3 regions of the Bacillus sp. JJ1609 genome follow, and region 1 is predicted to be linked to each of the others. Evidence: riboswitches for the same ligand, from Rfam matches in the RefSeq annotation. Region 1 holds a riboswitch; each other region holds the start of a gene.
The links. A riboswitch is a leader RNA that binds a small molecule or an ion and turns the genes downstream of it on or off. The one in region 1 is predicted to bind cyclic di-GMP.
Positions count from the first base shown of each region.

Region 2: it holds a riboswitch for cyclic di-GMP, as region 1 does, so the genes downstream of both, V7654_RS07265 (anti-repressor SinI family protein) here and V7654_RS18960 (HNH endonuclease) in region 1, are expected to answer to the same signal.
Region 3: it holds a riboswitch for cyclic di-GMP, as region 1 does, so the genes downstream of both, V7654_RS18020 (LPXTG cell wall anchor domain-containing protein) here and V7654_RS18960 (HNH endonuclease) in region 1, are expected to answer to the same signal.

Region 1 covers NZ_JBALSS010000026.1:31,704-37,191, reverse strand. Annotated here, with positions in the region: gene V7654_RS18980 (hypothetical protein) at 1-195, opposite strand, end outside; gene V7654_RS18975 (hypothetical protein) at 308-607, opposite strand; gene V7654_RS18970 (hypothetical protein) at 623-1,018, opposite strand; gene V7654_RS18965 (hypothetical protein) at 1,052-1,915, opposite strand; gene V7654_RS18960 (HNH endonuclease) at 1,954-2,808, opposite strand; cyclic di-GMP riboswitch class I at 2,876-2,966, opposite strand; gene V7654_RS18955 (TetR family transcriptional regulator) at 3,313-3,933, shown strand; gene V7654_RS18950 (hypothetical protein) at 3,956-4,609, shown strand; gene V7654_RS18945 (HD-GYP domain-containing protein) at 4,719-5,488, opposite strand, start outside.
Region 2 covers NZ_JBALSS010000006.1:530,841-536,328, reverse strand. Annotated here, with positions in the region: gene treR (trehalose operon repressor) at 1-317, opposite strand, end outside; gene V7654_RS07270 (helix-turn-helix domain-containing protein) at 971-1,291, shown strand; gene V7654_RS07265 (anti-repressor SinI family protein) at 1,437-1,583, opposite strand; cyclic di-GMP riboswitch class I at 1,613-1,698, opposite strand; gene V7654_RS07260 (helix-turn-helix domain-containing protein) at 2,362-2,706, shown strand; gene V7654_RS07255 (pseudouridine-5'-phosphate glycosidase) at 2,972-3,883, opposite strand; gene V7654_RS07250 (carbohydrate kinase) at 3,896-4,993, opposite strand; gene V7654_RS07245 (nitrous oxide reductase accessory protein NosL) at 5,257-5,488, shown strand, end outside.
Region 3 covers NZ_JBALSS010000025.1:46,700-52,187, reverse strand. Annotated here, with positions in the region: gene V7654_RS18030 (glucose-6-phosphate isomerase) at 1-265, opposite strand, end outside; gene V7654_RS18025 (class D sortase) at 463-1,125, opposite strand; gene V7654_RS18020 (LPXTG cell wall anchor domain-containing protein) at 1,185-2,687, opposite strand; cyclic di-GMP riboswitch class I at 2,841-2,933, opposite strand; gene V7654_RS18015 (iron-containing alcohol dehydrogenase) at 3,183-4,346, opposite strand; gene V7654_RS18010 (DUF378 domain-containing protein) at 4,547-4,780, shown strand; gene V7654_RS18005 (ornithine--oxo-acid transaminase) at 4,825-5,488, opposite strand, start outside.

The DNA.
Region 1 (5,488 bases):
AAAAGTACAGCATTGATAAGCCTCATTCTCTAATAGATTTGTTTCAATTAATCTCTTTCCTCTATCTTCATTATGAACACCTAAAACAATAAAAACTTTATCACCACCGCCAATATTTCTTAAAACTTTTGCATGGAACCATTCATGTAAAAATGTTGAAGATGTAAGTAAATGAAAAATAGTTAGTTTCTTCATAAGGATTTACATTCCTTCCAAATATATTCGTGGTGTCACAGAACAGCGTGCTACGAACACAGGGACGGTTCTCGCGTTCCTAAAAGGAACGCAAGAACCGTCCCCATGTTCCTTAAATGCTGTTCATCTCCACCATTATCCTTTGAATTGCTTCTTGATCATTATTTTTAATAGCTTCTTCAAGTTGTTCGTTCAAAATTTGCAGCTGGTTGTGTTGTTGTTTGTTTTGCATTTCTTCATTGAACTTGTCTTTGTCTGCTTGTAAGATGGTGTAAATTTGTTGTTCTTTGGCCAGGATCGTTGCTCGTTCTGCTTCTTCTTGTTTTATTGTTGCGTCCAGTTCTTCTGCTGCTTGTTTTAATTTTTCTTTAATGATTTGTTCAGCTTGTTCCCATTCTTCTTTTGAGGACATGATTTTCACTTCCTATTAATCAATATAAGTCTTTATAGGCTGAAGACCCTCCAGTTTTACATCCTGCATTTTGTTATCCAGTCCTTCTAACGGATTCTTGTTATAGACATTCATCATTAAATTGGATGCAAGTGTAACAAGCTGCATATTATTTTCCTGTAGTCCCTTTTCAAGTACCTTATCTGCAGAGCTATATAATCGTTCACGTTCTGCGAAACTATTATTCATGAATTTCTCAAACTTGTCTCTTTCCAGCTCAATCTTAGCTGTGATTGCATTGAGGCAAGAAATCAGACGTTGTCTTTCGGTTTCTTCCACTTCTTTTGTCTTCAAGTAACTTGTCGCCGAATTAATCGTTTCTGTTACAACTGATGCTATATCCAATGCGCTAAAAACATTCTTTACACTCATTATGACTTTTCCCCTTTTAATTTGATGTTTCCACTATAATTGTCGGACTAATTGCTCTAACTGTTTAGTCAGTTCCTGATACTGAATAGTGATGACAGCCTGGTCTTGTAGAAACTGGGTCGTAAGCGTTTTTTCCAGCATCTTTATGATTTCTATCGCTTGCTCTGCATCCTGGACGTCAGATTCATCGGTAAAATTTGAAGCTAATAATTCTTCCGTATGCTTCATTTTTTCTTTAAGAGGACGATACAGGCGCTCAATCACCGAACGTTCTTCGTAGATGCTTTTTTCAACAAAGGCCAAATTTGTTTTCAATACTCTTAGTCTTTCACACTCTAATTCCAGCTTCGCCTTTATTTTTTTCGATTCCTGCAAATAGGCATCTGCCTGTTTCACACGCGTTTTTTGTTGGATTAAATCCATGCCAATAACCCCACCGACAAGGCCTAAGCCCAATGTACCGATAACCGCAGCGGCTGCAGGCATGAAAGGATTGCTATCCTCAGTTTGAGAGGAATAAAAAGCCTTTCGTTGCAAATGATAGTCAGTTATATATTTCTCCACCGTTGCTCCGTATTGACTTTTAATCTCTTCATACAATTTCTTTTTATAGATATAATGATCGTCAATCAACGTTTCAACACAAAGAATTTCAGTGTGAACATCATCAAACAAAACATCATACTTCCTTCGAGCCTCATACAGGATCTCTCCGGCCTCACTATTTTTTTCATAAGATGTTTTATAATCGTTGTTGCCTTTAATCACCATTTCTTTAAAGCCATCAGTCATCAATTCGGTAAACTCTTTTCTTCCATCACTTAAAATCTGCCCTAATTCTTTTCCTGAATCTGCGAAGATTTTACCTACTTCTACTACATTCCTAAAGAAACCCATCGCACTGCCCCTTTTGGCTCTATTTTGCTATTTCTACCTTATCTATACTCACTCCCGCCAGCCCAAAGTTCACGGCCTCCGGTATGTCCCACGCTTGCATGTGTTTCCCGGTCAACTAACTGCAGGACTCCTGGCTCTTCATTGTGATGCCAGGTGTATCCTTCTGGATTATCTCCATTGGACAAAGCTTCAATGTCAGCTTCGTTCAAGCCTAGCTCTTCAGCTAATTCCGGATCTCCTTGAATATCCTCATATAACTCATAGTTAGCATATGTAAAATGTATATAATCGCTTCTCAGATACATGTCTTCCTCTATTTCCACTTCGTATTCACAGTCAAATACAGGGAAGGAATCAGTAACGGTTTCTCCATCGGGAAGTTCAATCGTTTTGGTCTCGAATGGTACTTCTTCATCTGGTATATCGAATCCAGTCTCCTCCGCATCAGCAATATCAACACCGTCGACAATATCGACAACTCCTACAGCCAATGCTCCTATGGCAACCGTTTTAGCGATGGATATGGCACCTTTTTTAACACGGGCATGATCTCCATCGATAAAACCGCCAATGACTTCACCGCCATTATGAACCGTGTGTTTAGCAGTTTGATAGACTCCTTTTGCAGTCCTTCCAACAGCACTTCCGATTTCATTCAAGCCCTGATCACGCTGCGCAGGATTGTCATTGATGATGCCCGCAACCGTCCCAACAGCCCCATCAGCAGCTTGTCCAACTGTAGTTCCAGCGAACTCAGAGGCTTTTCTTACTCCTTTACCGATGTCCTCGATCACATCTGATCCAGTTAACTCCCCAATAACCTGGATTGGTCCTCCGACTACAATCCCAGCGGTTTTTCCTGCATATTTACCAAACGTCTTAAGAAAGCTCATGCTATTTACCCCTCCCGGATAATAAAAAAAACTATGACAAAAAGCCATAGCAAGAGGATCTCTATTCTATGGAAACCTGACGATCATAGCACACCTCAGCATGCCTTAGACTCACGGCTTTGCGCCCTCCCCTTTCAAGAAGTTTACCTTTTTCATAGTATTTGATTTGGAATTATTTACATATTAAGTATATAGGTCTTTGGAACTGGATGTAAAGTAAAAATTCAACCATTTCTTTTTGGGACTAATGAGATGCCATAACCCTAGAACATGGGGACAGTTCTTATGTTCTGTTTGGAAAGCGAGAACCATCTCTTGTTCTAAAGTCATCCTGTTCAAGGGATGAGTTTTTATGTTTAAAATATCCTCATTTAATAAGTATTCTCCATACACAAGAAGCACAAGAAACGTCCCCATGCTTCCACATCTTCCACTGGTGTCAATCGTGGAAATATTTACTATTATAAGAGTCATGAATGACTCTTATAAAGGAGAAGGTATTTAGTGACACCTATTGTTTCGAAAGAACATCGTGATGAGCGAAAAAAAATGATTTTAGATGCTGCGAAGGATGTATTTATTAGCAAAGGATTTCACGCAACGACGATTCAGGATATTATCAATCATTCTGGGATTAGCAGAGGTGGTGTGTATACTTACTTCCAAAATACTGAGGATATTTTCTTGGAATTGTTAAGAACACGGGATTTAGAAGATGTTTGGGACTTGGAAGAAGTGTATGAAAATGGCCGAACAAACTGGGAGGCTTTGCTTTATATCTTAAATAGCATTCAAGATGCAATTGAGAATGGGAGTGATTTATTAGTTCCTGCGATATATGAATATTATTTCACTACAGGCCGGATCACCAATAAGCATCTTCCGTTTTTGGAGAATCGCTTTGAACAGGCCCGCGAAGGCTTCTCATCTATCATGAATAAAGGAGTGCAAGAAAACGAGTTCTCCCCTATTGTCCCAATCAATGATATTGCCGGGACGATTATCACGTTTTGCGATGGATTGTATATAGGCTGTTTTCATTTAGGTCCTGTTAAAACGAACTTAAGATCCCAGTTTGAAGCATTTCATACTTATCTTGCCTTAGTTTTAAAACCCAATCATTAAATCAAAAAAAAGGAGCTGTCTTATGAAATCGACGAAATTAGGCGGGATCTCTGCCATCCTTGTTGGCGTGTTGTATATCGTAACGGTCATTATTGTGTTGCTGTCCCCTCCAGGAGAAAATGCTGTAGTTGACCATGTTACGTATATGAATCAGCTGGTAGCCGTCCATTATATATTAGGATTTTTAGGAGTGTTAGGCATCATGGTGGTCCTTACTCTTTCCAGGACCATTGAAGAGATTACACAGCACAGTGAATGGTATCCGTTCGCTAAAATCATGGCCATCATTGGATTTTCGTTATTAGCCATCAATAATTTCAGACAAACCGGATTGGACCATGAATTAAGCCATCAGGCAGTACACAGGGGCGGAGAAATTCTCGAAACAGTAGTCCTTTCATGGGCAGGTCTGGTGGAACTTAGCCCACAAGGATGGCTGGATTTTGGCTTTGTTGGCCTTTGGATCTTTACCTTTGGTGCCATGACCTTAAGAAGGAAAAAGCAAAGAGCATTATCCATCCTTGGAATGCTAAGTGGAGGATGTTTTATTTTGACTGTGCTTGGAAACGTGACCGGCCTCTCCATCTTCGTACAGATTGGCATGGGATTAGGAGGATTACTGTTTATTCCAGCATGGTTTATTTACAATGGGGTTCTCTTGGTAAAAGGAACATGAACATGGGGACGGTTCTCTTGTCGCAGACAGAAGGTATCCGAAATGGAAAACGTCTTTCTGCTCAGAAATTGAGGCTAACAAAAGAAGCACAAGGTACGTCCCTGTGCTTCTACACATGCCCTTCCTCTTTTAACACTTCTTCAAGGGCGGCTACTACTTCTCGGTCATAATGTGTGTCTACTAATCTTCTTAGTTCATTTAGTGCGTATTCGGCAGTAAACGCCTTGCGATAGGCTCGATCCTCTGTCATCGCATCGAAGCTGTCGCTGACGGCTATGATCCTGGCTTCAAGGGTGATTTCTTCTTCTTTCAATCCATATGGATACCCGGATCCGTTCAGTCTTTCATGATGTTGTTCAATAATGGCAGCGATGCCCTCATAATACAGATCCTTCACCATTTGGGCACCATCTATTGGATGGCGCTTAATTGCTGAAAATTCTTCATCTGTCAGTTTACCCGGCTTGTTTAAAATTTCAACAGGCGTATGTATTTTTCCAATATCATGCAGGATCGAGGATATATACAAATTTTCCAGAGTTTCTTTGGAAAGCTTGAGTTTTTTGGCAATTTTCATTGCATATTGAGACACTCTTTCACTATGTTTATACGTATATGGATCCTTCTGTTCAACCTCATTAACAATATTTTTCAGACGCTGAATACTCTCGCTCAATTGATAAAAAGTAGGCTCCGTTATCACCCATAAGTACCTAACATCTGTTAGAGTTTTAAAATGGATTGGCTTTTCAATATTCATCGCAGAGTAATAATCATGCGCCCCAAGTTTTATTTTCTCTCCGTCCAGTTCACATTCCAGTTCCCCTTCCAGGATGTAGAAAAACTCCATGACATCCGGGTTCTCACTTGGATATACGT
Region 2 (5,488 bases), on a different contig from region 1:
GCCAGTTCCAACGTGAATTCCTCAACATTCGTTTCAGCCTTGCCTCCCATGTTTTCGGCGAGCTCCTTGAAGCTTACCAGCCCGGAAATCGGGAACTGATGCCTTTTTAAATCCAGCACCAGCGAGCCCTTCCCGCGAATCTTCTGGATAAATCCATTCTGCGCAAGCAAATTCAATGCTTTCCTAATGGTCTCCCTCGAAGTTTTATAGCTGTCAGCAAATTCATTTTCTGACGGCAGGATTGTTTTCGGCTGATAATGGCCCTCTTGAATCATTCTCGCGATCTCTTCATATATCAACAAATACTTTTTCTGCATCATATTCCCCCGTGCCTATACTGATTGCTATCATTTTACCTTTTTTTCCGGGTTTTGAGAACAAATGTGGTGCTAAAGACTCTTATTAAATGGTTCAGTTAAGGAACAGAGTGCTTTTGTTTTTTTAGTTGCGAGACTACTTCTGCTGAAATGGGATTAAAAACGGAGAAACTGGGATTAAAAATACTGTAACTGGGATTAAAATGCTCAAAACTAGGATTATCTCTACAGTTGGCCGCGACTTTGGCAGCTCTGTTGATTGGAACAGAAAATGCTGCTGCCTTTCCATCGTGCGTGGTTCATTCCAAGAAGCTGTTCAGTGTCCTCCGGAAAATGCGGTTCAGGGAAGACCTAGGTAGTCCGCAAGAATGATTATTTTACCCCGCAGACGTGGGATGCTTCCCGATTGCCCGAGGTAACAGCGCCTATGATTATCATGATTCTGAGACTTAAATCCTGTAAAATTAAGTCGATATAAAATTAGTGATTGAAATTCCACTAATTTTCCCAACATGAGCTCTGCAAAAACTTCAAAAAAGTACCCTATAGGAAAAATAAATTGGTTATAATTGTTCTATAAGATGTTCTTAATATGGAACTGTTTAAAATGATTTGTTATGATATAAATATAAATTGATAAGGTGTGGATAACTATGATCGGTGAGCGCGTTAAAAAACTTCGACTTGAAAAGAAAATGTCGTTATCCGAACTGGCCGAACAAGCTGGCGTCGCGAAATCATATTTAAGCTCTTTGGAGCGCAATCTTCAAACGAACCCTTCAATCCAATTCTTAGAGAAAATCGCTGCTGTCCTTCATATCCCTGTGGACCATTTAATCCACGAACAGCCAGACAAGGAGAATATGGATTCTGATTGGGTGAACCTTGTTAAAGAGGCAATGGATTCTGGAATTTCCAAAGATCAATTCCGTGAGTTTCTGGAATTCAATAAATGGAGAATTCATAATAAGTAACGTTCGGTGGATAGCCTAGGCTGTCCTTTTTCTTTGTTTTGTGCAAATCAACACACCGCCCTTAGGATCGCATGCAACTCTCCTAAAAATAAAAAGCACCTCCAAAAAGAGCTGCTTGATCAATTTTTTATTATATATGTAGGTTTTAAAGCTCAGTACCAACTGATTGGCCATTGAAGTTTGTTAAAAACTCTCGAATTTCCTCTTTATTTAAGCCCATTTCTAGTGCTTCCATGATTAACTGCATCCATTCTGTATCCAGTTCTTCGAAAATTGCCTTCTCACTAATCACTTTCTTCCCCCCAAAATACTATTTGTATTCCAGGCAGTCCGGCCATCATAGTACATTGCACCTTAGATCCGTGACTTTGCGTCCTAGTTTTTCAACAAGTTTGCCTTTTTCTGTGCCTTTTTTCATATCCTTAACTCCCAATATCATTGTATATGGTTCTTTTTATTTATAATGTAGGTATTTGTCGGTTACTTTTTATCGATTATTTCTTTTTTTTTCCACAGAATTACAAAAAACACTTGTTGTCTTGGTAAGTTTTCAGAAATTTCAAGCATTTATAAGGACTTTTTTGTCATATTTTATACCTAATTGTTGAACAGTTTTTTTATTCTTACCCCCAAAAATTATTGGCGGACTCTCTACGAGTAGTTTCTTTTTTATATGGAGCGTTATTCCATCGGTTTAAAATGGCCACTTTTTCAAGAGTTACTGCTTGAAAAAAGGGATATCTAGTTAAATCATGACCACAAACAGGGCAAAGCCACTCCCCTACCTCATTGCTGCTATACGATGGACGATTGCATCGATCACAGTTTTTTCTGTACATCCCCTTCAAAACCTCCTGGGCAAGAATAAAAGCCGCCTACGTTCTTTATAAAGTATAGTTCAATAGAATCATTTATGAAAAAGTCTAAAAAATGCCGAATTATCCCAAAAACTCACTTTATTCGTTCGTTTTAAAGAATATACTCTGTTTTTCTTACATTCTTGTATTTTTAAAAGAACTCAAATGTTCGTTATAATGAATAGATGAATTGATTTTAAGGAGAATAATCATATGATGGTTGGAGAGAAAATTAAAAGTCTGCGGATAAGAAAAAAGTACTCGATCACTGAGCTATCTGAAAAAGCAAATGTGTCGAAATCTTATCTTAGTTATATTGAAAGAGGCATTCAGAAGAATCCCTCCCTGCAAGTGTTATCTCGTCTGGCCAAAACGCTGGACACTACGGTTGAATATTTAATGGGGCACGAGATAAAGGTCAACAAGAATGGTATTCCAATTGATCAGGAGTGGCTCTTGCTTGTGGATGAAGCGATAAAGAACGGAATCAGCAAAGAAGATTTTTCCTTTTATTTGGACTTTGTGAAATTCAAGAATAATATTAATCACGACAAATGATAGCAAAAACAAATCAAGTACTTTTGGCGAGTATCCTCAGTCACCCTGCCCTCTCATCCTCCCAACTATTTTTTTGTTACTAATAAAATACAACTACGCCAATCTATTTAGACCAATTTTTAAAATTTATTGCATTAGAGTGCGTTATTCTTAGACATGGTTATGTATCAAGACTTTTCAGTAACTTACAATTCATAAAATATCCATCAGTGATAGCGACGCATAAAAAAAAAGAACCAGCATCATGGCTGATTCTCTATTTGCTCTATTTTGCAAGGCTGACAGCGATCATCGCTCCTACCCTGGCATTGTTTTTGACAAGCGCGATATTTGCAGCAAGACTCTTTCCTTCTGTTAATTCTTTTACTTTTCCCAGCAGGAACGGAGTAACCTGTTTGCCGCCGATTTGATTTTCTTTCGCTTCAGCCAGTGCTTTTTCTATGACACTATTGATTAGGCTTTCCTCTAGAGCATGTTCTTCGGGAATCGGGTTTGCCACCACGACGCCCCCATTCAGCCCCAGCTCCCATTTTGTCCGGATCATATCTGCAACTTCAGCGGTTGTATCCAGGCGGTAATTCACATTGAATGGACTCGTCCTCGTATAAAACGCTGGCAATGTGTCCGTTCCAAAGCCTACGACTGGAACTCCGTATGTTTCCAGATATTCAAGTGTCAATCCCAGATCTAGAATAGACTTCGCGCCTGCACAGACGACGGCTACATTTGTATTTGCGAGCTCCTGAAGGTCAGCGGAAATATCCATTGTCAATTCTGCTTCTCGGTGGACGCCGCCAATTCCCCCTGTGACAAACACTTCAATTCCGGCTAACTCTGCGCAAATCATGGTTGCCGCTACTGTAGTCGCACCATTTTTCTTGGAGGACAATAAGTATGGCAGGTCACGCCTGCTCGCTTTTTCAACATCCTTGCTCTGTCCCAAATATTCCAGCTCGTCATTTGACAAGCCAATCTTTATTTTTCCGTCAAGGATGGCAATCGTAGCAGGAACTGCTCCATTTTCCCGGATGATTTCCTCAACTTCTCTTGCTGTGTGGATATTCTGTGGATAAGGCATTCCATGAGAGATAATGGTAGACTCAAGGGCAACAATAGGCTTGCCCTTTTCTCTTGCTTCGATTACTTCCTGTGAAAATTCAAGCCACTTCTCTAGCATCCTATATCCCTCTTATTTAAAGTTTTGTTTATACGTGTCGAGCAATTGTTTATTATTTAAAATTGGATTCACTGTTTCAATTGTCTGCAAGGTAAGAATCGAGCAAGCCATGCCTATTTTGCAGGCATCCTCTGTTTGGATCCCATTTAGGTGAGCATAGATAATTCCTGCTGCCAGGGAATCCCCAGCTCCGGTCACATCGATCACGGATATGCTCGGCGGGATAAGCACGCCCGCTTCTCCTTTAGATGAAAAATAAATCAGCCCATTGTCTCCCCTGCTGATGACGACCTTCTCGACGCCCTTATGTATAATCAACTCAGCAGCTTTAAAGAAGTCGCCTTCATTTTCAATGACGACTCCTGAAATGGCTTCTGCTTCGTCCTTGTTGGCAATCAGCCAGGTCACACCGGACAAATCCTCTGGCAGTTTTTTCGCTTTTGGCGAAGAAACCGGGGTGATGCAGAGCGGAATGTTTTCTTTCCTGCAACGCAAGATGATCGCCTCGAGGACATATGCGGGAAAATTGGTATCAAGAAAAATGAAATCAGAGGAAGCAAAATAGCCCCATTTACTCTCAATAAATTCTGGGGTGATAGAATCATAGATTGACATTTCTGCCAGTGCAACGGACATTTCCCCTTCATGATCCAGCACTGCCGTGTAGGCTCCTGTAGAATGCCCCTTAAGCATTTGTGAAGGATTGACATCAGCAAATGCCTTTGTGTATTCCATAAGCCAGTGCCCTTCATGGTCATCGCCTACGACGGTCAGCACGCTGACATCGCTTCCGAGCCTTCCTAGATTTTCGCCGATATTCCTTGCCACGCCGCCGCATGATTTCGAACTCTCTGCAGGGTTTGAGGTGCCAAGCTCCAGCTGGCTTTTCGACCAGATTTTCCTGTCGATATTCGCCCCGCCCACGCACAATACCTGGCGTTTCTCAGGCAGGATATAGGCACGGCCAAGTATTTTTCCTTGTTTAATTAAAGATGAAATATAGCCTGCAACCTCTGCACGCGATAAATCGGTCTTCGCAGCTAAATCGCTTTGTGAGATAAAAGGATCTTCTTTAATCAGTTTTAAAATCAGCGCCTCTTTTTCGTTCATGCTGCGCACCTCGCTATTTCCAAATACTAGCCTATAATTAAATCTTAAACTTTTGTCTGAATTTACACAACATTATTAAAAAACAGTTACATTTTTAAAAAATGGACTTCCTTTTGATGACTGGGCCCGTAAAAAATCGTTCTGTATATCCGTCACAAAATTGTCAAAGAGATTCGGCAAATCTCACGCTTTTCCCACTGAATTTTCTTATTTTAATCACAACTCCTTGGTAGGATTAATTTCGAACACAAGGAGGGATTCAGATGAAGAAATATTTATCTATTTTAATTGCATTATTCTTATTAACCGTTATATCTGCCTGCGGTAATGATGCTGCAGAAACAAAGGATGAAAGTGGGGGTAAGACAGCTTCTGCGACTGAAGAAAAACACAATGAGACAGAGCATGCTGACGGTCCTCATGAACCTGGTGAAGACGATGTATGCGCCTTCTGCAATATGAAGGTCTATCCTGAAAACGATCCAATGGGCGTTT
Region 3 (5,488 bases), on a different contig from region 1:
GTGCACCTAAGTAAGAGCCGCCGATACCAACAACAAGCAATACATCAGAATCGCTTTTGATTTTTTCAGCAGACTTCTGAATGCGTGAGAATTCTTCTTTATCATAGTTCACAGGCAGGTCGATCCAGCCTAAAAAATCACTGCCCGCACCCGTTTTTTCGTGCAATGAATGATGGGCTACTTTTACAAAATCCCTTAAATATGTAACTTCGTGTTCACCAAAAAAGCTTAGCGCCTTTGAGTAATCAAAACGAACATGTGTCATGTCTGATCCTCCATTTAATTGTATTCTCTACCACTTTAACGAAAGCTCCACCAAGAATCAAGAATCACACTATTGTGTAAGCGTGTCCAATTGTGAAATATTTTTTAAAACTTCATGACTTCGTTATTTTTTTCCTTGTTGATTGTTTTTAAACCCCTGAAAAAACAATAGTCCGGGAAGTCACCCGGACATGTAGATTAAGGCATTTTCGCTTTGATAATTAACCTGTGCGTAGCCGTATCAATCGGCGTGCAGGTAATAAGAGTCAGTGTTTTTTCATCATTGCTGCCCCTGAGCACAGATACGTCATTTGGTTCGACGACTAACGTCTCGTAAACCTCATATTGATAGGTTTGGTCCTTGTCTTTTACCGTCACTAGATCCCCTGTGGAGATTTCATCAAGACGGTTGAACATTTTGCCATAGGCTCTGCTGCGATGGGCGGCAATCGCGCTATTTCCTTCAGTTCCCGGGAGTGCCGTTCCTTCCAGCAGACCAGCACCAATATCCATGTTAGCCATCGAAGCCCCGTTCAGAACAGGAAGCCTTAAATTAATTTTATCGATTTCAATAACACCAACCATTCCTGGATCCATTTTTTGTTTTTCTTCTGTTTTTTTCTCTTCTTGATTAATAATAGGATTTGCTGATTCAACAGTTTCCGCCTTCGTTTCGATGCTGAACACATCTTCCAGCTCGCCAAGGCTCTCTGCTGCATCATTTTCGTCAAGGGAGTGATTTTCCCACTGGTCAATAATTTGTTTCTGGCTGTAGGATGTATATAAATCTTTCATCGTTGGATAAAAGAAGATAGTAAACCCGGTCAGGATTAAAACTATCGAAAATACCTTTTTCACCATTTTCACCTCAGATATAAATAAAGAGAGGAATGTCTTCCCCTCTCAAGTTTTTACACAAATTAATTCTTCAATGGATTCTTGAGCCTTAGCATAACTCCACCTGCTGCAATCAAGAAGCCAAGGATATAATACAGCACCCGGCTGCTTTCACCAGTTTGCGGAAGGACATCGCCACCAACCCAACCTTGTGAATCCTTCGATACTCCAGGTGTATTTCCTGAGCCAGAGTTCTTCACAGGAACTGGTAATGCACCTTCATTATGTTCTTCACCTACTAGCTCTCCTTGCATGCTCCAATTCACTTGAAGGGTTAGAACGCCATCTTCAATCTGGACCATTTCATCAGATAATTGGGTTAAGGGGATGACCTTTGTTTGCCCATTGCTTGTTAATTCGAGTCCTCTTAGCATTTCCACTTTCGCTTCTTTTGTTAAATAGATCGTCCAAACATGATTCACAAGCTTAAATTCAATGCGTTTCCCATTCATCATAATTACTGCAGCACTGTCGATTTTGCCCTTGCTGTCATCGATCATTAAACTTAATGTCTTGAATGTGTTTTTCAGAGGCATATCACATTTTTCAAGCCAGTAGTTAATCGTTCCTTCTGCCTCGACTCCAACCTTAAGATCACTTACAGGTACAACTAGCTCACCGCCGCTGGTAAAAACAATTTTAAAAGCAGTGATGTCTTCTTTTACAAATTCTCCGCCATCCAGCAATTTAAAGAGTGGTGATTTGCCTGGATTGGTCATTTCCTTCCACTCGCCTTTAAGCTCTACAAATACTGTTGCAGCTGGGCTTGTACAGTCCTTTAAATGCAAATGAATCTGAGTACTTTTATTTGCATCCTTATCCGGTACAGTTTCCCCATTTTCGGCCAGGTCACAATTTTCCAGCCCATAGTTGATCGTTCCTTCTGCCTCGACACCCACTTTAATTTCACTAACTGGAACAACTAACTCTTCTCCACCTTCAAAAACAAGCTTAAAGGCCGTTACATCATCCTTTACAAATTCTCCTGAATCCAGCAATTTAAAGAGTGGGGAGCTTCCTGGATTGGTCATTTCCTTCCATTCCCCTTTAAGTTCAACGAAGACACTTACAGTTGGGTTTACACAATCCTTCAGGTGCAAATGGATTTGCGTACTTTTATTTGTATTCACTACTTTTTCCGATACAGATTCTACCTTCATTTTTGTATCGTTCTCATTTGATGCACTCTCAACTGTTTTAGCATTTTCATCCTTCGTTTCAGTTTTTTCTTTATTATCCGCTTGCTGAACCTGTGTAGCTTCTTTTTTTACAGCTGAACTTTTTTCAGTATTGTTGTTATTTGAATTTGCTGTTTTTTCATTTTGAACCTTTGGTTTTGACGCTTCTTTTTGAGCTTGATTATTCTTTACTTCTTTCTTTTCGGAATCAGTCTGAGATGATTCTTTGCCATTTTTCACAGCCTGATTTTCGGCATTGCCAGCTGCAAATGTCCCAGTTACAGGCAGGCTAATGAAAAACAAAAGCATGATGGATAACAGAATGGATACATGTTTAATAGCTTTCAAATGTTTAATCCCCTTTTCATAATTATTTATCTTGAATACTTGTACTTTTAAAAGACTGAATATTCAGTTATTTAATTAGATATTTCTCCTCCCTTTCGATAAAATTCTGCGATTTTTTTGACAATAAAAGCCGCCAGGACAAATTTCTCATACCATGGCGGCTGGACGATCATAGCTGCCTAATTAGGCTGCCTTAGACTCCTGGCTTTGCGTCCCAGCTTTTCAGCTGGTTTGCTATTAGCATGGATGGTGAAGACCATTTATGTAAAATATCCCTTCAGCTCCATTGTCTTACAGTTAGAGAATTACCACAGTTAACCATCTTGTTAAACATTTAGACCTATAAATTTTATTGGTAATTTTTTCTTTAGTTACATTTTTTAACCGAGAACAAGGATAATATAAGTGTTTCAAGCCTTTTTAGAGATGTGTTGTTATGTATATTTTCCTAAAAAAATGAAAAAGGACCCGGTTTGCCCGGGTCCTTTTTGACTTTTACAAAGACTTGCGATAAATTTCAACCACATCTTCGTGGGTCAATTTTGTGAAATTGCCAAATTCTCCATTTACCATTGCTTTATCTGCCATTACTTCAATCTTGCTGTCATCGATATCATAATCTGCAAGTCGGGACGGAGCACCGATGCTTGACCAGAATTCACGCAGCTTTTCGATTCCTTCAAGGCCAGCCTCTTCATCTGTCTTGCCTTCAGGATCAACGTTGAAGACCCTGACAGCCATTTTCTTGAAGCGTTCTGGTTTTACCTTCAGGTTGTGCTTCATCCAATTCGGGAACAGGATTGCAAGTCCTCCTCCATGTGGAATGTCATAAACCGCTGAAACGGCATGTTCGATGTTATGTGTAGCCCAGTCACCGCGGTAGCCCATTGATAGCATACCGTTCAATGCCATAGTGCCTGCATATAAAATAGTTGCGCGATGCTCGTAGTTTTCAAGATCTGCTAGAAGCTTTGGCGCTGTTTCCATAACAGTCAGCAGCAGGGATTCACACATGCGGTCCTGAAACTCAGTGTTTTCAGTCAAATGGAAATAGTGTTCGAAAACGTGAGACATCATATCGACGATTCCGTAGATTGTTTGGTCTCTTGGTACAGTAAATGTATTCACAGGGTCCAGGATGGAGAATCTTGGGAACGTCACCGGGCTGCCCCAGCCGTATTTTTCATTCGTTTCCCAATTCGTGATAACCGAACCTGCATTCATTTCAGAACCTGTTGCAGCAAGAGTCAACACAGTTCCGAATGGAAGTGCTTCGGATGCGAACGCCTTCTTTGTCACAAGGTCCCATGCATCGCCATCATATTTAGCACCTGCAGCGATTGCTTTTGTGCAGTCGATGACACTTCCGCCGCCTACCGCAAGCAGAAATTCAATTCCTTCTTCCTTGCAGATTTGAACGCCCTTTCGGACAGTTGATATACGCGGATTAGGCTCAACACCGGAAAGCTCAAATACTTCTGCGCTAATTTCTTTTAAATAGTTCAGGACAGAATCATAAAGCCCGTTTCTCTTTATACTTCCGCCACCATATACAAGAAGAACTTTTTTGCCATATTGAGGCACTTCATTCTTCAGTTCTGCCAGCTGGTCTTTTCCAAAAATCAATTTAGTTGGATTATAAAATGTGAAATTATCCATTTAAATCACCTTCCTTATCGCCAATTATGTTCCTTTTTCGTATGCAATGCAAAAATATTGCACTTCTTAATGTTCTCCAATGTTCTGTGAAATGTTACAGCTTTTTTTATACGAGTAATGGTTAAGTGCAGTGGGGATGAATAATAATCTTCCTGCTGAATCAACCTATATGTGAATCAATATTTTAAGGAGGAACATCCATGAGTGGTATTCAACGTATTGCATTGGTTCTTACGATTATTGGTGCTATTAACTGGGGCTTAGTCGGATTCTTCCAATTTGATCTTGTTGCAGCCATCTTCGGAGGTCAGGACTCAGCATTGGCCAGAATAGTTTATGGCTTGGTAGGACTTGCAGGTTTAATCAATCTTGGACTTCTTTTCGCTCCAAGCGAAGAAGAAGAAAGAGCAGCAGAACCAAGGGCCACAAGATAAATACAAAAAAACCCGCCGATGGGCGGGTTTTCTAGTGTATTTGATTATGATAATACCTTCTTGATCCGCTCAATCGCCCAATCAAGATCTTCCTCGCTAATAACGAGCGGAGGCGCAAAACGAATGACAGTATCATGTGTTTCTTTGCAAAGCAACCCTTCCTCTTTCAAATCCTCACAGTATTTACGTGCCGGCTCGGTCAATTCTACACCGATGAAAAGTCCCCGTCCGCGGATATCTTTTATCATAGGGTTATCGATTTCACGAAGCTTGCTGATGAAATATTCTCCAAGTTCAAGAGATCGTTCAGCCAGCTTTTCGTCGATCAGTACATCAAGTGAAGCAATTGATACCGCACAAGCCATCGGATTGCCGCCGAAAGTTGAACCATGGGAACCAGGATTGAAAACACCTAGTACATCATTGTCTGCCACAACGCAGGAAATTGGGAATACCCCTCCGCCTAGTGCCTTACCCAGGATATACATATCAGGCTCGATGCCTTCCCACTCACATGCAAACATTTTTCCTGATCTTGCAAGGCCAGCCTGGATTTCATCAGCAATAAACAACACATTTTTTTCCTTACACAAATCAAGTGCAGCACTCATGAAGCCTTCTGGCGGGATGACAATACCTGCCTCTCCCTGAATTGGTTCGATTAAAAATGCAGCAGTGTTTGGAGTGATTGCCTGCTTCAAAGCTTCA